One region of the Arthrobacter sp. D3-16 genome, then DNA from elsewhere that is predicted to be linked to it. Evidence: riboswitches for the same ligand, from Rfam matches in the RefSeq annotation. Region 1 holds a riboswitch; the other holds the start of a gene.
The links. A riboswitch is a leader RNA that binds a small molecule or an ion and turns the genes downstream of it on or off. The one in region 1 is predicted to bind glycine.

Region 1 (9,420 bases):
GACGCGCTGCTGGCGCTCCTTGAACTCGGCGGATGCAGCGATCTTGAACGCCACGGCCTTGCCCGCAATGACGTGCTCCAGCGGGCCGCCCTGCTGGCCGGGAAACACAGCCGAGTTGATCTTCTTGGCGATGTCGGCGTCGTTGCTCAGGATGATGCCGCCGCGCGGACCGGCGAGGGTCTTGTGCGTGGTGGACGTGGTGACGTGCGCATACGGCACCGGGTTCGGGTGCAGGCCGGCGGCCACCAGGCCGGCGAAGTGCGCCATGTCCACCATGAGGTAGGCGCCCACGGAGTCCGCGATCCGGCGGAACTCGGCGAAGTCCAGCTGACGGGCGTAGGCGGACCAGCCGGCAACAATCAGCGCGGGCTTGGTCTCCTGCGCCAGGCGCTCCACCTCGGCCATGTCCACGGTGTGGGTGTCCTCGCGGACGCCGTACGGGACCACGTTGTAGAGCTTGCCAGAGTAGTTGATCTTCATGCCGTGCGTGAGGTGGCCGCCGTGGGCCAGGTTCAGGCCCATAATGGTGTCGCCGGGCTTGATCAGCGCGTGCATCACCGAGGCGTTGGCCTGCGCGCCGGAGTGCGGCTGCACGTTCGCGAAGTCCGCGCCGAACAGTGCCTTGATGCGGTCGATGGCGAGCTGCTCGACGACGTCCACGTGCTCGCAGCCGCCGTAGTAGCGCTTGCCCGGGTAGCCCTCGGCGTACTTGTTCGTCAGCACCGAACCCTGCGCCTGCATTACGGCGACGGCGGTGTGGTTTTCGGAGGCGATCATCTCCAGGCCGTCGCGCTGGCGGGTGAGTTCGTCGTCGATCTTCCCGGCGATTTCGGGGTCCAGAGTGGACAGGTCGGCGTCCAGGGACGGGGAGACGACCTGCTCGAAGGCTGCTGTTGTGGTCATGCCCGCGCCGCTCACAGCTCGCCGCCGTTAGCTGCCGCGTACTCTTCGGCGGACATCAGGGGGCCTTCTTCCGTGACGGCCACCTTGAACAGCCAGCCGGCGCCGTAGGGATCGTTGTTGATCAGGGCGGGATCGGAGACCACTTCGTCGTTGATCTCCACGACCTCGCCCGTGACCGGTGCGTAGAGGTCCGAGACGGACTTGGTGGATTCAACCTCGCCGCAGGTCTCCCCCGCGGTGACCGTGGAGCCAACCTCCGGCAGGTCCACGTACACGATGTCGCCCAGTGCCTCGGCGGCGACGGCCGAGATACCAATGTTGGCGGGGCCGGATCCGTCAGCGGCAACCCACTCGTGCTCGGCGGAGTACTTCAGTTCAGCAACAACTATTGCCATGTGTGTTTCCTTAGGTTCGTGTTTGAAAAAGTCCCCACCGTCTCCCTAGCCTCGCAAGCTCGGCCAGGGAACCCTGACGGCGTGGGCCCAGCACTATGAAAAGTGCAGGGTGACGTTTTGGTTACTTTTGGCGCTTGTAGAACGGCAGCGCTACTACTTCGAAGGGTTCTGCCTTGCCGCGGAGGTCGATGTCCAGGGCGGTGCCGGGTGCTGAGTGTTCGACGTCGACATAGGCCAGGGCGATCGGGTAACCCAGAGTGGGGCTCGGCTGGCCGGAGGTCACCTCACCAACGACTTTTCCGTCCTTGAGGACCGGGTAGTAGCTGCGTCCGGCGCGGCGGCCGAGGCCCTTGAGGCCCACCAGCTTGCGGCCGGAGGTGGAGCCGGCGCCCAACGCCTTGAGCTCCGCCAGCACGGCCTTGCCGATGAAGTCCGACTCCTTCGTGAGCGAAACAACCGGGCCCAGGCCTGCCGCATACGGGTTGACCTCGCGGGAAAGCTCGTTGCCGTAGAGGGGCATGCCGGCTTCCAGGCGGAGCGAGTCGCGGCATGCCAGCCCGGCGGGGATGAGGCCGTGGCCCGCGCCAACTTCGAGCAGGGCGTCCCACAGGCCAGCGGCGTCCTCGTTTGGGATGTAGACCTCGAAGCCGTCCTCGCCGGTGTACCCGGTGCGGGCGAGCAGCAGTTCCTGGACAGTGCCGTTGACGGTAATCCCTACTTCAACGGCCGCGTAGTACTTGAGTCCGGTCACTAGGGAGTGCTGTTCAGCCGGGATGAGCTGGAGCAGGATGGCCTCGGCGTTCGGTCCCTGCACAGCGATCAGGGACGTCTCGGCGGAGACATCGTTCACGGTCACGTCGAAGGAGGCAGCCCGCTCGGCCAGTGCGGCCGCAACTACCGCAGCGTTGCCGGCGTTGGGGACCACCAAGTATTTGGCTGTCCCATCCGCAGCCGCGGGAAGGCGGTAGGTGATGAGGTCGTCGATGATGCCGCCGTCTTCCTGGCAGATCAGCGAGTATTTCGCCTTGCCCACCGCCACCGCGGACAGCTTGCCGGCCAAGGCGTAGTCCAGGAAAGCGCCGGCGTCCGGGCCGGTGACCCAGACTTCGCCCATGTGGGAGAGGTCGAACAGGCCGGCGCTCTGGCGCACCGCGTGGTGCTCGGCCAGTTCGGAGCTGTACTTCAGGGGCATCTGCCAGCCGCCGAAGTCGGTGAACGAGGCGCCGGCAATTTTGTGCTGCTCATACAGCGCTGTGTAGTTCTCAAGCGCGGTGTAATTCTCAGTCATTGCTGATCCTTAGTTCTCGAACTCGGAAAGTGGCGGGCAGGAGCAGACCAGGTTGCGGTCCCCTGCCGCGCCGTCAATACGGCCCACGGGCGGGAAGTACTTGTCCTGCCGCAGCGAAGACACGGGGAAGGCGGCCTGCTCACGCGGGTAGGAACGGTTCCAGTCAGACGAGACGACGGCGGCTGCCGTGTGGGGTGCGTTGCGCAGCGGGGACTTCTCCACGGAGAAGTCGCCATTGGCCACCTGGTCGATTTCCTGGCGGATGGTGATCATGGCTTCAATGAAGCGGTCGATCTCCGCGAGGTCCTCGGACTCCGTGGGCTCCACCATCAGCGTGCCCGCCACCGGGAAGGACAGTGTGGGGGCGTGGAAGCCGAAGTCGATGAGGCGCTTGGCCACATCCTCGGCGGTGATGCCGGTCCTGGCCGTCAGGTCGCGCAGGTCAAGGATGCACTCGTGCGCCACCAGGCCGCTCTCCCCCGTGTAAAGAACCGGGAAGTGCTCATCGAGCCGCGCGGCAACGTAGTTCGCAGCCAGCAGCGCGGACTTGGTGGCTTCGGTCAGGCCCTGGCCGCCCATCAGCTTCACATACGCCCAGGAAATCGGCAGCACGCCGGCCGAACCGAAGCGCGAAGCGGAAATCGCCACCCCGTGACCGGCTTCGTGGGCGGCCTTGTTGGCGTCACCCGGCATAAACGGCGCGAGGTGCGCCTTGGCAGCAACAGGTCCGACGCCGGGTCCGCCGCCGCCGTGCGGGATGCAGAAGGTCTTGTGCAGGTTCAGGTGCGAAACGTCGCCGCCGAACTTGCCCGGCTGCGCCAAGCCCACCAAAGCGTTGAGGTTCGCGCCGTCAACGTACACCTGGCCGCCGGCGGCGTGGACGGCATCGCACACCTCGCGCACATCCGAGTCGTACACCCCGTGCGTTGACGGGTAGGTGATCATGATGGCCGAGAGGACGTCCTTGTGGGCCTCGATCTTGGCCTGCAGGTCGGCGTGGTCGATGGTGCCGTCAGCGGCGGTGGCCACAACTACAACCTTCATGCCGGCGAGGACGGCGGAGGCGGCGTTGGTGCCATGCGCCGAAGCAGGAATGAGGCAGACGTTGCGCTGCTGGTCGCCGCGGGAGTGGTGGTAGCCGCGGATCGCCAGCAGGCCGGCAAGCTCGCCCTGGGAACCGGCGTTGGGCTGGATGGACACCTGGTCGTACCCGGTTATCTCCGCGAGATCAGCTTCCAGGCCGGCAATGAGTTCGCGCCAACCGGCTGTCTGGGAATCCGGAGCAAAGGGGTGGATCGAGGCGAACTCGGGCCAGGAGATGGCTTCCATCTCGGCCGTGGCGTTCAGCTTCATGGTGCAGGAACCCAGCGGGATCATGGTGCGGTCCAGCGCCAGGTCCCGGTCCGAGAGGCGGCGGATGTAGCGCAGCAGCTGGGTCTCGGAGCGGTGGGTGTTGAACACCGGGTGCTGCAGGTAGGTGGAGGTGCGCAGCACCGACGCGGGCAGCTCGAAGCCGGAAGCTTCCACAACGGGACCGGCACCAAAGGCGACGACAACCGCCGAGAGGACCTCCGGCGTCGTGGTCTCATCGACTGACACGCCAACTGTGTCCGCATCGATGAGGCGCAGGTTGATGCCGCGGGCTTCGGCTGCAGTGATCACCTTGGCAGCCTTGCCGGGCACGCGGACGGTGAGGGTGTCGAAGAAGGTGTCGGATACCAGTTCACGGCCGGCGATCTTCAGCGTGGTGGCCAGGGCGCGGGTGTTGTTGTGGACGGTCTCGGCGATCGCCTTAAGGCCGTCGGGACCGTGGTACACGGCATAGAAAGACGAGACGATGGCGAGCAGTGCCTGTGCGGTGCAGATGTTGGAGGTGGCCTTCTCGCGGCGGATGTGCTGCTCGCGGGTCTGCAGGGCCAGGCGGTAGGCGGGGACACCGGCGTCGTCCTTGGAAACGCCCACGATGCGGCCGGGAAGGGTGCGTTCCATGCCCTGGCGGACGGCCATGTACGCGGCGTGCGGTCCCCCAAAGAACAACGGCACGCCAAAGCGCTGGGTGGAGCCGACGGCGATGTCCGCGCCCTGCTCGCCCGGCGGAGTGATGAGGGTGAGGGCCAGGAGGTCGGCGGCGACGGTGACCAGGGCGCCGCGGTCCTTGGCCTCCGCGATGACGGCGGACTGGTCCCAGACCCGGCCGGAGACGCCGGGCTGCTGGAGAACGACGCCGTTGATGTCGCCGTCGGGCAGTCCGTTGGTGAGGTCGGCGATCTCCACCTCGAAGCCGAGGGCCTCCGCGCGGCCCAGCACGATGGCGATGGTCTGCGGGAGGAGGTCGGCGTCGAGGACGGTCTTGCCGTCCTTGGAAGTCTTGGATTTGTTGGCGCGGCGCATCAGCAGCACGGCTTCGGCGACGGCGGTGGCTTCGTCCAGGAGAGAGGCGTTGGCCACCGGGAGGGCAGTGAGATCCTGGACCATGGTCTGGAAGTTCAGGAGTGCCTCGAGCCGGCCCTGGGAAATTTCCGGCTGGTACGGGGTGTAGGCGGTGTACCAGGCGGGGGCTTCAAGGATGTTGCGGCGGATCACCGGCGGGGTCACGGTGTCGTAGTAGCCCTGGCCGATCATCTGAACGGCCATCTTGTTTTTGCCGGCAAGCTTGCGGAGCTCGGCGAGGACCTCGACTTCGCTGAGGGCACTCTCGAGGGTGAGGGGCTTGTCCTGGCGGATGGAATCGGGGACCGCACTGTCGACGAGGCCATCGACACTGTCGTAGCCGACGGCCTTGAGCATGGTGTCGATGTCGGACTGGCGGCGCGCGCCGATATGGCGGTCTGCGAAGGTGGTGGGGGACGACGGAACCGTCATGAGAGGAACTCCATAATTCAGGTGGTGCCGAGACACCACGTTGATTCGGGTTCCTCCCCGCTCTGTATTGGACCTGAGAGTTTTGCGTTGCCCTGCTGTTCAGCGGGGCGCCACTTGCACCGTCGGTGAGCCCGGTTGCCCGGACTGCTTTCCAGAGTTGCCTTGCCGCGGCGGTACGTGGGCCTGAGAGATTCCTGGGGAGGATTTGCTCCTACGGCGCCTGCTGAACGTACCGGCAGGACTCTCCCGCCGCAGATCATAAGCACGTGCCACTGGTGGGTGACACGGCTCACACCATACCGGGTTGCTGGGCGGGATGCAAAACGGGGGGCATTTTCAGGCGGGCTTACGACGGCGGGAGGTGCCGGCGTCGCGCACTCACCGAACTGCGGGTCAGGGCTTCCTGGGGCCGGCTTTTGTGCCGATCCGGTACCCGGCCCAGAATGCCAGGACGAGCAAACCGACGACGGCGATTGCCAGGCCTGCCTGCGCCCCTGGCGTAACGAAGGCCAAGCCGCTTCCGCTGAAGGGCTCGTTGCTCAGCGGCGCGTAGGCGAACCAGCCAAAGCTGACATTTTGGCTGTTGCTCCACGCGACGAAGCACCCCACCAGCACTACGGCGAGGGCCGCTATCGGCAGGACAGCTCCGCGGAAGCGGGCAGGTCTTGGCGTTTTGGCTGCGTCAGGTGTGGTGTTTTCCCCCATGCAGGCGAGTCTAGTGGTGCAGCTGATCGTTACCCCGCCCCCTCCCGGGAACAAGCGCGCACACCATGCCGTTGGGATACCTACGAGCGGCATTGCGGCGGAACCCAACAGAACGGAACCACATGGTCAGGGCTATCTGGAACGGAAAAGTCATCGCCGAATCCACCGATACCGTGGTGGTGGAGGGCAACCATTACTTCCCGCGGGATGCAGTGAATGCGGGCTACCTCAGGGACAGTGACCTCTATTCGGTCTGCCCCTGGAAGGGTAAGGCCGGCTACCACTCGCTGGAAGTGGACGGAAAGCTGAATGTGGACGCGGCCTGGTACTACCCGGAGCCCAAGGCACGCGCCAAGCAGATCGAGGACCGCATCGCGTTCTGGCGCGGTGTGACCATCGAGGCGTAGCAGCGGAAAGCAACGGGCGACGGCGGGACTTCCCGCCGCCGCCCGTTGCTTTTGCCAGGGCCCTCCATCGCGCCCTGCTCACCGCTGCTGCTAAGCGGCCAATGGCATATCGAATAGCTGCTCGGCCAGCCTGATGAGGTGGCGGGGAGCGTCGGTCTCTTCGCCGAGGTTTGTGTGGCCCAGAAACATGGCGGTTCCGTGGATGGTCTCATCGAAATCGATGCCCGCTTCACGGATGAGGACTTCGGCGCGAAGGTTCTCGGCGTACCTGATCCCCTCACTGTCCAGGTAGGCATGCCAGTCGGTGCTGGCGATGCGGCCTACCTCCCCTGCGACCACCCGCTGTAGTGCTGGAAGGTCCAGCTCAACGGTTCTGATGTGGACAGCGTGGGCAAGGCGGGCAGGGACCACTAAGGCCTTGACGGAAGTGTTCATGCTGGTGTCCTTGTTGCTGAAAAGCGAGGTCTAGGCGCCGCGGGGTGGCGCGGGCAGCCGACTGGGCTAGGAGTCCCGCTTCGGCTGCCCGCTGGCATGTTTAGCGCTGGTTTTTGCGCGGCTTTACGAAGTTAATTCCGCTGTTTTCGTTTTTGGCTCTTTTGTCGGCCCTTTTTTCGAGGATCGACTTGCCGGCTTTTTTAGCGGCGCTGCTTTTCGGGGATTTTCCTGACATCGGAATCACGCCTTTCTATGCTTTGCGTTACCCGATACCATACCTACTTTTATTTTTTATGCCAGTCCTCAAAAAACCTGGTCCAGCGGCGATTTGGCAGCCTCGAAGCGAGGCCAAGGAGTTTGACGAGTACGGTTATCTCCTTTTGAGCTTCATGACAGAAGAGCCTCTATTGGTCTTCTTCTGTCAACGATCGCAAGAAAGGCTGGAAAAGCAGCAAATTTGCACTGTCGCTTTTTCATGGCAGCCTTGCCAATTACGTTCCGGCGACAGCCCAGGCAGGCTCAAAGATTTGCCGCTTCTTCCTCAGCCAGCCTGACCATGCGAAGCTCGTCCTCGACCGCGCGCGACGGCCAATAGTCTTTCGACAGCTCGCTTGCCCGGATTCTGTCTGCCTCCGGGAAGAGCTTCGGGAGCAGTCCGGACGCCTGAAGCAGTGCGATCAGCACGATGGTCCTGGCATCGGATGCCTTGGGAACGGGCTTGGCGCCGGGCAGGTTGGGGCCAGGCGCCACCGACGCGGTTGCCCCGCCATCCGTGGTCCCCGCACCAGTTGCCCTGTCCCCGGTTGGCGTGGTATCCGGCACCTCGAGGTTGGACGGTGCACCGCTGAGCGCGGCCTCGATCCTCTTCAGCAGCGCCGCCTCGGGAGCATGGTCCTTCTCCGGGAACCGCACGGCCCGGAACCGGCCCAGGTGCTTTTCACCGACATGCTCCACGATGCCCAGCGACACCAGCCCGTCGTAGACACGCAGCACTTCGGCGCGGCTCTCCAGCACCGACACCCACCACTTGGGAGTGTGGGGCCGGGATTTGCTGCGGATGAGTTCCAGCTCGTGCTGGTAGTCCGTTACCGGGGCCGTGCCCGTGGCCCTGACGCGCTTCCCCTGCAGCTCGATCGCGCCGAGCAGGTCCAGCTCGGCCAATATTGCCCCTGCCACCGTTGTCCTAAGTGCGAACAGCGGCACTTCAGGTTTGCCGTTCTGGTCGTTTGTGGCCAAAAGCAGGAAGGCTTGGGGAAGGGTCAGGTCCAGCGGTCGGGTTGTTTCAGCATCCATAGCATCATGGTGGACCCGTTGGGCAGTCACCACAATGAGGATTTGCAGGCACGGGTGTAACCTTCAACGCCCAGGTGGTGCGCCGGCTGATGATATTAGCTCCTTACGACTGCACGCGGATCGGAAGGCAACTATCCGGGCAGGACCACCGTCGTCTCGATTTCGATGAGCAGGCCGTCGATTGCGAGGCCTGTGACGCCCAGGATCGTCTGGGCGGGATGTTCCGAAGACCCCTGAACTTCCTCGATAGCTGCGGTGATTATTTCGTACTGCGTGGGCTGCAGGGTGTAGATAGTCCGTCGGTAGACGTCCTCCCACGAAGCCCCGATGCTGTCCAGGGCTGTCTTGATGTTGCGCATGGCAGCCTTTGTCTGCTCACCAAGGTCGTCGCCGCCGACGATGGTGAAGTTGGCATCAAGCGCGACCTGGCCCGACAAAAACGCCAGTTTTGCGGCAGGGGCGGTGACAACGTGCGTGAATCCCGGCGCCGCATGAAGGTCTTTGGGGTTCAACAATTTGCGGTCTGACATTGGAAATCCTTCTTTCCATCAGGTGAGTGAACACAGCTTCTCGAAATTAGCCACAGCGCGTTATTGGGGCGTTACAGGCGATCCCCGGAAGGTTCTGACGCCTTGCCGAGCCCCGGTGATCTCAGCCAAGATCACCGGGTAAAGGTCCCCAGCCCCGTCCTGTTGTAGAAGTCCAAGGCGACGCTGGGTGAGGAGCCGCCGTTTGCCTTTGCAAAAATTGCACCGGCCAAACCGTTGCCGTTCTCTCCGATGCTCTCGAAGCTGAATGTATCGCCGTCGAAATGGGTGAGCGGGAAAGTGGTGGGACTGCCCGCCGGCCCCATTCTCATGGCCAATTTCCCGCCCTTTTCGAAGACCACCAACGGGCCATAGTAGGAGTTGTCATAGGTGCCTGTGTAAGCACTGTTTGGGCTCGCAGGAGACGGGTTGGAGGGAATCTTGGTGTAGTCCACCTCAGGCTTGCCGGCCTCGTCCTGTTGCTTGAAGATGCCAGAGATAAAGGTCAGCCAGTCCACGGTGGGCCGCCCGTGCTGGGCTGTGTCCATAAAGTCAGCGTTGATTGCTTCAGGAATCCCTTGCGGGCGGCCGTTGGTCAGGGCCAC
Region 2 (9,420 bases), 230 kb from region 1:
GGGAGACCCGGTGCGAGCCGTCACCCCAGAGCGCCATCTTCGCGGCGTTGATGGCCTTCGCTGCAGCGATCGCGTTGCGTTCGATGCAGGGCACCTGCACCAGCCCGCCGATCGGATCACAGGTCAGGCCCAGGTTGTGCTCCATCGCGATCTCCGCGGCGTTCTCCACCTGCGCCGGGGTCCCGCCCATCACCTCGGCCAGGCCGGCGGCAGCCATCGACGACGCCGACCCCACCTCACCCTGGCAGCCCACCTCAGCCCCCGAAATGGACGCCTGCTCCTTGTACAGCACCCCGACGGCGCCGGCAGCGAGCAGGAACTTCACCACCACGTCGTCGCGGTCCTCCTGGCTGGCGTTCTCCATCCCCGGCGCGAAATGCAGCGCGTAATACAGCACCGCAGGGATGATCCCGGCAGCCCCGTTCGTGGGCGCGGTGACCACCCGCCCGCCGGACGCGTTCTCCTCATTCACAGCAAGGGCGATCAAGTTAACCCACTCCTGCCAATACTTCGGGTCGTGGAAGTCCTCATCCTGGCCTTCACTGTCAGGCCGGGAACTTTCCTTCTTGAGCCGGTCGTACCAGTCAGGGGCACGACGGCGGACCTTCAGCCCGCCCGGCAGCACGCCCTCACGCTTGAGGCTCGTCTGCACACATTCCTCCATGACGGACCAGATGTGCAGCAGTCCCTTCCGGATTTCTTCCTCGGAGCGGGACGCCTTCTCGTTGACCAGCATGATGTCGCCAATCGACAGCCCCTTGGACTGGCAGCGCCCCAGCAGCTCTGCAGCCGTCCGGAAAGGCAACGGCAGTTCCTTCTTGGACTCCTCCAGCTCCTGCTGCGCGGCATCCTCCTCGCCCTCGCGGACGATGAACCCACCGCCCACGGAAAAGAACGTGGCGGTGTGGAGGATCTCGTCCTCCGCATCAAAGATGGTGAACGTCATGCCGTTGGTATGCCGCGGCAGGATGGTCAGCGGCCGCAGCACCATGTCCTTCACCCCATACGGCAGGGGCACCGCACCGGCCAGCTGCAGGATTCCAGTCTCCGCGATCGCGGCCAGGCGTTCCTCCACCTCGTCCGGCAGGATCAACTCCGGATGAAACCCCTCCAGCCCCAGCAGGATCGCAGTCATGGTGCCGTGGCCATGGCCCGTCGCCGCGAGCGACCCGTAGAGGTCCACCCGCAGCGATGCCACACGGTCCAGGGCGCCGGAGGATTTCAGCTCCTCCGCGAATACGGCGGCCGCCCGCATCGGCCCCACAGTATGCGAACTTGAAGGCCCGATTCCGATGGAAAAAAGATCAAAGACACCAACAGCCATGCGCGTGTTCCTAACTAAGTTCTGGTCGGGCCAGCGGAGCTACCTGGTGCGTTTGTAGAACGGCAGGTCGACTACTTCGAACGGCTCTGCCTTGCCGCGGAGATCAACCTCCAGGGCGGTGCCGACTTCGGTGAAGTCGACGTCGACGTAGGCCAGGGCGATCGGGTAGCCCAGGGTGGGGCTTGGCTGGCCGGAGGTGACTTCGCCAACGACGTTGCCGTCCTTGAGCACCGGGTAGTGGGCGCGGCCGGCGCGGCGGCCCAGGCCCTTGAGGCCGACCAGCCTGCGGCCGGACGTTCTGCCAACCCCGGCTTCCTTTTTGGCGGCCAGCGCGGCCTTGCCCACGAAGTCGCCTTCCTTGGAAAGCGCGACGACGGGTCCCAGGCTTGCGGCGAAGGGGTCCCCCTGCAGGGACAGCTCATTGCCGTACAGCGGCATGCCTGCTTCGAGACGGAGCGAATCGCGGGAGGCGAGGCCGGCGGGAGTCAGCTCCCCTTCATCCGCGATGGCGACGAGTGCCTGCCAAAGGCCAGCGGCGTCGTCGTTGGACACAAAAATTTCAAACCCGTCCTCGCCGGTGTAGCCGGTGCGGGCGAGCAGGAGGTCCCGTCCGGCGCCGCCCACCAGGACGGGAACCACCACGGCGGCGTAGTACTTCAGCTCCGTCACGAGTTCATGCTGAGCGGCCGGGACCAGGCGCAGCAGCAGCTCCTGCGCATTGGGGCCCTGGACGGCGATCAGCGAGGTGGTGGCGGAAGCGTCTTCGACGCTGACGTCGAAGCCGGCAGCCCGCTCGGCAAGGGCAGTGGCAACAACCCCGGCGTTGCCTGCGTTGGGGACCACCAGGAAAGCGTCGCTGCCGCCTCCTGAGGTGCCCTCACCTGCAGTGCGTCGGTACGTGATGAGGTCGTCGATGATGCCGCCGTCCTCGTCACAGATCAGCGAGTACTTTGCCTTTCCCACGGGCATGGCGGAAATCTTTCCCACCAGGGCGTAGTCCAGGAACGCGGCGGCGTCCGCTCCGGTAACCCAGACCTCGCCCATGTGGGAGAGGTCAAAGAGGCCTGCGGCGTTGCGCACCGCGTGGTGCTCCGCCAGTTCGGAGCTGTACTTCAGGGGCATCTGCCAGCCGCCGAAGTCGGTGAAGGATGCGCCCAGTTTCTTGTGCTCGTCGTAGAGGGCTGTGTACTTTTCGGTCATGGCGCCGGCCTTAGTTCTCGAACTCGGAAAGCGGCGGGCAGGAGCAGATCAGGTTCCGGTCGCCGGCCGCGCCGTCGATGCGGCCCACCGGCGGGAAGTACTTGTCCTGCTTCAAGGACTTCACCGGGAACACGGCCTGCTCGCGCGGGTAGGCGCGGTCCCAGTCACTGCTGATGGCAGCCGCGGCGGTGTGGGGAGCGTTGCGCAGCGGGCTGTCAGCAACGGTGAAGTCACCCTGCGCCACCTGGTCGATTTCTGCGCGGATGGAAATCATGGCCTCAATGAAGCGGTCGATCTCGCCGAGGTCCTCGGATTCCGTGGGCTCCACCATCAGGGTGCCCGCAACGGGGAAGGCCAGGGTGGGGGCGTGGAAGCCGTAGTCGATAAGGCGCTTGGCCACATCCTCGGCGGTGACACCGGTCCTGGCCGTGACCTCGCGCAGGTCCAGGATGCACTCGTGGGCCACCAGCCCGCCTTCTCCGGTGTACAGGACCGGAAAGAAGTCGTTCAGGCGGGCAGCGATGTAGTTGGCAGCGAGCAGGGCGGACTTCGTGGCCTCCGTCAGGCCCTGGCCGCCCATGAGCTTCACGTACGCCCAGGAGATGGGGAGCACGCCGGCGGAACCGTACTTGGAGGCGGAGATGGGGACGTCGTTGCCTTCGGTCCAGGTGGCAGCGTTGCCGGGCATAAAGGGCGCGAGGTGCGCCTTCGCAGCCACCGGTCCGACGCCGGGGCCGCCGCCGCCGTGCGGGATGCAGAAGGTCTTGTGCAGGTTCAGGTGCGAGACGTCGCCGCCGAACTGGCCGGGCTGTGCCAACCCGACGAGGGCGTTCAGGTTGGCGCCGTCAATGTAGACCTGGCCGCCGGCGGCGTGGATGGCATCGCAGACTTCCCGCACGTCGGCGTCGTACACCCCGTGCGTTGACGGGTAGGTGATCATGATGCAGGACAGCGCGTCCTTGTTGGCCTCGATCTTGGCGTACAGGTCGGCGTGGTCAATGGTGCCGTCGGCGGCGGTGGCCACCACAACCACCTTCATGCCGGCGAGGACAGCCGAGGCGGCGTTGGTGCCGTGCGCCGACGCCGGGATCAGGCAGACGTTGCGCTGCTGGTCACCGCGCGAGTGGTGGTAGCCGCGGATCGCCAGCAGGCCGGCGAGCTCGCCCTGGGAACCGGCGTTGGGCTGGATGGACACCTGGTCGTACCCGGTGATCTCGGTCAGCTGCGCTTCCAGGTCCGCGATCAGTTCCCGCCAGCCTTCAGTTTGGGAGTCCGGAGCGAACGGGTGGATCGAGGCGAACTCGGGCCAGGAGATGGCTTCCATCTCGGCCGTGGCGTTCAGCTTCATGGTGCAGGAACCCAGCGGGATCATGGTGCGGTCCAGCGCCAGGTCCCGGTCGGAGAGACGGCGGATGTAGCGCAGCAGCTGGGTCTCGGAGCGGTGGGTGTTGAACACCGGGTGCTGCAGGAAGTCGGAGGAGCGCTCGACGGCGGCATCCAGGCCGAACCCGTCCGTCACCTCAGCCAGCCCGGCGCCAAAGGCGGCCAGGACGCCGTCGACAATTTCCGGGGTTGTGGTTTCATCAGTGGAGAAGCCCAGCGTGTCCGCGTCGATGCTGCGCAGGTTGATGCCCTTGGCCTCTGCTGCGGCGATGATGCCCGCCGCCTTGCCGGGAACGGAGACCGTGACGGTGTCGAAGAAGCTGGTGTGCACTACCTCAAGGCCGGCGGCCTTGAGCGAAGCGGCCAGGGTCCTGGCATGAGCGTGTGCGGACTGCGCAATCGCCTTCAGCCCCTCGGGTCCGTGGTAGACGGCGTACATCGAGGCCACGATGGCCAGCAGGGCCTGCGCCGTGCAGATGTTGGAGGTGGCCTTCTCGCGGCGGATGTGCTGCTCACGGGTCTGCAGGGCAAGGCGGTAGGCCGGAGTTCCTGCCGAGTCTTTGGAAACTCCCACCAGCCTGCCGGGCATGGAGCGCTCCAGGCCTTTCTGCACTGCCATGTAGGCGGCGTGCGGGCCGCCATAGAACAGCGGGACGCCGAAGCGCTGTGCCGAGCCGACGGCGATGTCCGCGCCCTGCTCACCCGGAGGCGTGATGAGGGTCAGCGCGAGCAGGTCGGCCGCAACGGTTACCAGGGCGCCGCGCTCCTTGGCGTCGGCGATCACCGCGCTGTGGTCAAACACCCGGCCGGAAGCCCCGGGCTGCTGCAGGACCACCCCGTTGATGGCGCCGTCGGGCAATCCTGTGGAGAGGTCCGCCACCTCAACCTCGAAGCCGAGTGCCTCGGCGCGGCCCCTCACGATGGCGATGGTCTGCGGCAGGCAATCGGCGTCCAGCACTGTCTTGCCGTCGCGCACCTCTTTGTTTTTGTTCGCCCGGCGCATCATCAGCACGGCCTCGGCCACCGCCGTGGCTTCATCAAGCAACGAGGCGTTGGCGATGGGCAGGCCCACCAGGTCCTGGACCATGGTCTGGAAGTTCAGCAGCGCCTCGAGCCGGCCCTGGGAAATCTCGGGCTGGTACGGGGTGTACGCGGTGTACCAGGCCGGACCCTCGAGGATATTGCGCCGGATCACCGGCGGCGTGAAGGTGTCGTAGTAGCCCTGGCCGATCATCTGCACGGCCGTCTTGTTTTTGCCGGCAAGTTTGCGGAGCTCGGCGAGCGCCTCCACCTCGCTCAGCGCGGCCGTCAGTTCCAGCGCGGAGTCCTGGCGGATGTCCTTGGGGACGGCGGTATCCACCAGTGCGTCCACGGTGTCGTAGCCCACTGCCTTGAGCATCGTGTCCACGTCGGCCTCGCGGCGGGCGCCGATATGCCGGTCAACGAAGGTGGCAGCAGCCGGGGCGGCAATAGCCGGAGAGGCGGGGGCCGGAGATACAGTCACGGGGAACTCCATAGCTAAGGCGGCATCAGGGTACGCCGCATCGATTCGGGTTCCTCCCCGCTCTGTATTGGACCTGAGAGTTTCCGCGTTGCCTGCATCCGCTGGCCCCGCTTGCACCGTCGGTGAGCACAGCAGTCCGGGTATCCGGGGGAACCGGATGCCAGGCGGACAGCCTGCTACTTTCCAGAGTTGCCTCGCCGCGGCGGTACATGGGCCTGTGAGATTCCTGGGGAGGTATTGCTCCTACGGCGCCTGCTTGTACCTTCTGGCAGAACTCTCCCGCCGCAGATCAAAGGCTATTCATTTGGGTTTTCCTGGTGGCCGTTTACGGCCCACACATGCACTAATTCTCCTATGCCGCGGGCTCAGGAGCAAATACCGGCTAGCCCCTCAGCCTCTCGACGGCGGCCAGGAGTTCTTCGACCTCCGCCTGCCTGTCGCCGGCGTTTCCGGACGGCCCGCTCTCCCACATGGCGTTGAAGTACAGCCCGTCCCCCATATACAGGACGGCCTTTGCCATCGCCGCTCCCACGTCCTTGCCGATCAGGTCCAGCCATTGCTGCTGGATGACTGCGAAGCGGCGGCGGGCATCCTCGTGGGCCACCTCGGCGAGCCGCGTCACGGCGACAAAAGAACGGTCCATCGGGGTATCGGACCAGAGGGATGACCGGATGAAGTAGGCCGCGGCCCCCTCGGGCGCGGCGGCCATGGCGGCGAGGTCTTCTCCTGCCAGGCGGTCCAACCGCTCCAAGGTTGCGGTGATCAGCGCTTCCTTGTTGGGGAAGTGGTACAGCAGGCCGCCCTTGGACACACCGGCCCGCTTTGCCACCGCATCCAGCGTGGCGGCCCTCTCTCCCACATCGATCAGGAGCTCTTCAAAGGCATCGAGGACTGCATCTCGCGCTACGGGTTTTCGGGGCATGCCTCCCATCATGCATCTCCGGCAGACAATTTCTTAACTATACCGTCCGGACGGTACAGTTATCTCATGACACCGTCCGCCGCCTCCCAGCAAGCACGTACCCGCACTGCCCCGACCGTCCCGGATCCCGCACGGGGCACGTGGCGCGACTGGCTTGCACTCGGGCTGCTGATGTTCCCGGTCCTCCTCGTGGCCGTGGACAATACCGCCCTGACCTTCGCGCTGCCCGCCATCGCGGGCGCACTGGGCACCTCGGGGGTGGAGCTGCTGTGGATTGTGGATGCCTATCCGCTGGTGCTGGCAGGATTACTCGTGGCCATGGGGAGCCTGGGCGACCGGATTGGACGCCGCCGGCTCCTGATCATCGGCAGCATTGGCTTTGCAGCCGTGTCAGCAGTAACAGCCTTCGCTCCCAGCGCCGGCTGGCTGATTGCCGGCCGCGCGTCCCTGGGTTTCTTCGGCGCCATGCTGATGCCCTCAACGCTCTCCCTGATCCGCAACATTTTTGTTGATCCCAACCGCCGGCGGCTGGCCATTGCCATCTGGGCGGCCGGGTTTTCCGGCGGTGCCGCCCTGGGCCCAATTTTTGGCGGGTGGCTCGTTGAGCAGTTCTGGTGGGGAGCAGTACTCCTGGTGGCCGTGCCCATCATGCTGCCCCTGCTGGCCTTCGGACCCGCCTTCATCCCGGAGTCCAAGGACCCAACACCTGGTCGGGTGGATGCGCCGAGCATCCTGCTCTCGCTGCTCACCATGGTTCCGGTGGTCTACGGCATCAAGGAGTTCGCCACCGAAGGTGCCGGACCGCTGGCCCTGGGCAGCCTGGCTTTCGGCCTGGCAATGGGCGCCACTTTTGTCCGGCGGCAGCAGCGGCTGAAGAGCCCGCTGCTGGACATGTCCCTGTTCCGCAACCGGGTGTTCAGCATGGCCATCACGGCAAACGTCCTGGCCCTGTTCTCCTTCAACGGCTTCATCCTCTTCCTGGCGCAGCACCTCCAGCTCCTTGAGGGCATGTCGCCTTCCGCTGCGGGAATGGCAATGATTCCGGCGCTGGTGGCAACCGTTGTGGCGGGCCTTGCGGTGGTGCCGGTAGTGCGGAAGGTCCGGCCGGGTTTCGTGGTGGGCGCCGGTTTGGCCATGAGCGCCGCAGGCTACAGCATGGTGACGTTCGGCAGCCACGCCGACGGGCCGGCACTGCTGCTCGCTGCCCTGCTGGTCCTGGCCCTGGGCGTGGGAACGGCCGAAACCATCTCCAATGACCTCATCCTTGGCAGCGTCCCGGCGGAAAAATCGGGGGCGGCCTCCGCGATCTCGGAGACAGGCTATGAGGTGGGCGCCCTGCTGGGAACTGCCGTCCTGGGCTCCATCCTGACCGCCTCCTACCAGCAGAACCTGCAGCTTCCTGCCGCGGCGGTCGAGGCCGCAGGCCAGGGCAGTGCGCATGCCAGCGAAACCCTGGCCGGGGCCATGGAACTTGCAGCCGGGCTGCCGGCACCCTTGGCGGACGCCGTCCGCCATGCCGCTGGCTCCGCTTTCGACTCCGGCGTGCACGTCACCGCGGCGATCGGGCTGGTGCTGATGGCGACGGCGGCAGTCCTGGCCGCCGTCGTGCTCCGAAAGGTGCCCAAGGCGCAGTAGGGGCGCAGACTGCATAGGGGCTCGCGCGGGCAGGCATAAAAACAGCGCCCGGCTCCGGACTTCGTGTCCGGGCCGGGCGCTGAAAGGCCGTGCGTGATGCCCTGCTGGCTAAGCGTCAGGCGCCGTGACGCTCGCCGTCGGCTTCATGGTTTCGGCGTTCACCATCCAGGCGAACTGCTCGAACTTGGCGATGAACTCGTGGAGCAGGTCAGCCGACGTGGGGTCTTCCTCGTCTACTTCGTCATGGACCTTGCGCATGGTGCCCACGGCAGCTTCCAGGGCTGCGACAATCCGCTCGATGGCGTCCTTGGTACTGATCAGGCCTTCAGGAAACGGAGCGAGACTGGTGGACTCTGCCACAGTGGAGCTGCGTCCGTCCGGAAGGGCGTGCAGCGCGCGCATCCGCTCGGCGGTATCGTCGGCAAACTGGCGGGCGGCGTCAATGATTTCGTCCAACTGCAGGTGCAGGTCACGGAAGTTCGTTCCCACGATGTTCCAGTGGGCCTGCTTGCCCTGGAGGTGCAGCTCGATCAGGTCTGTCAGCACAGCCTGCAGGTTGTTGGTCAGTGTCGGTGAAGCTTTCATGCGTCCTCCTCGATTGGTCCAGTAATCCCGACGCTATCAGCCCCGCACGGGCAGAGACGGTACCGCCGGGAAATTTCTCAGTGAGCTTACTAATTCCTTTTTTCCGACATAAACGAACGCGATTCATATTTCCCCTTGCATCGGGACGGATGGAACCGCATACTAAATGAACGTCATTCATTTAGTGACCATCGTCTCACTGGAGTAGCAAACATGATTGAAATTTCCTGCCTCGACGCACCCGCCTCCTTGGCCCGGACATCGCCGTCCAGCCGGAAGGCCCTGCGCGTTGGCGTGGTCCAGCACCGGTGGCAAGCCGACAGCGCCGCTGTCGAGGCCGAACTCAACGAGGGCATCAGCCAGGCCGCTGCATTGGGAGCCTCTGTGGTTTTCCTGCCGGAGCTGACGCTTTCGCGTTATCCGGCGGACACGCTGCCGCACAACGACCCTGCAGAGGGGACAACCCGTCCCCGGCCCTCGGACATCGCCGAAGACCTGCTAACGGGGCCAACCTTCCGCTTCGCCGCAGAGGCTGCCCGCCGCCAAGGGGTATCGGTCCACGCGTCGCTGTACCAGCGGGCCGAAGACCCTGACGGACAGGACGACGGGCTGGGCTTGAACACGGCCATCCTGGTCTCGCCGGAGGGCGAACTCCTGGCGCGGACCCACAAACTCCACATCCCCGTCACCGCCGGGTACTACGAGGACAAGTTCTTCCGCCAGGGCCCGGCAGCGGCTGACGCCTACGAGGTGCATGCCCCTGCCGAACTCGCCGGTGCCCGCCTGGGTATGCCCACCTGCTGGGACGAATGGTTTCCTGAAGTGGCCCGGCTGTACTCGCTGGGCGGTGCCGAAATCCTGGTCTAC

Region 2: it holds a riboswitch for glycine, as region 1 does, so the genes downstream of both, gcvP (aminomethyl-transferring glycine dehydrogenase) here and gcvP (aminomethyl-transferring glycine dehydrogenase) in region 1, are expected to answer to the same signal.

Annotation. Positions count from the first base shown of each region.
Region 1 is NZ_CP096437.1:3,502,534-3,511,953, forward strand. Features, by position in the region: gene glyA (serine hydroxymethyltransferase) at 1-903, opposite strand, end outside; gene gcvH (glycine cleavage system protein GcvH) at 915-1,298, opposite strand; gene gcvT (glycine cleavage system aminomethyltransferase GcvT) at 1,420-2,586, opposite strand; gene gcvP (aminomethyl-transferring glycine dehydrogenase) at 2,596-5,448, opposite strand; glycine riboswitch at 5,501-5,608, opposite strand; glycine riboswitch at 5,610-5,707, opposite strand; gene M1D32_RS16405 (hypothetical protein) at 5,842-6,153, opposite strand; gene M1D32_RS16410 (DUF427 domain-containing protein) at 6,276-6,560, shown strand; gene M1D32_RS16415 (DUF3846 domain-containing protein) at 6,651-6,995, opposite strand; gene M1D32_RS16420 (hypothetical protein) at 7,109-7,549, shown strand; gene M1D32_RS16425 (GOLPH3/VPS74 family protein) at 7,515-8,288, opposite strand; gene M1D32_RS16430 (RidA family protein) at 8,420-8,818, opposite strand; gene M1D32_RS16435 (serine hydrolase) at 8,950-9,420, opposite strand, start outside.
Region 2 is NZ_CP096437.1:3,274,473-3,283,892, forward strand. Features, by position in the region: gene M1D32_RS15310 (L-serine ammonia-lyase) at 1-1,324, opposite strand, end outside; gene gcvT (glycine cleavage system aminomethyltransferase GcvT) at 1,364-2,524, opposite strand; gene gcvP (aminomethyl-transferring glycine dehydrogenase) at 2,535-5,423, opposite strand; glycine riboswitch at 5,605-5,703, opposite strand; gene M1D32_RS15325 (TetR/AcrR family transcriptional regulator) at 5,794-6,333, opposite strand; gene M1D32_RS15330 (MFS transporter) at 6,400-7,968, shown strand; gene M1D32_RS15335 (Dps family protein) at 8,077-8,553, opposite strand; gene M1D32_RS15340 (nitrilase-related carbon-nitrogen hydrolase) at 8,767-9,420, shown strand, end outside.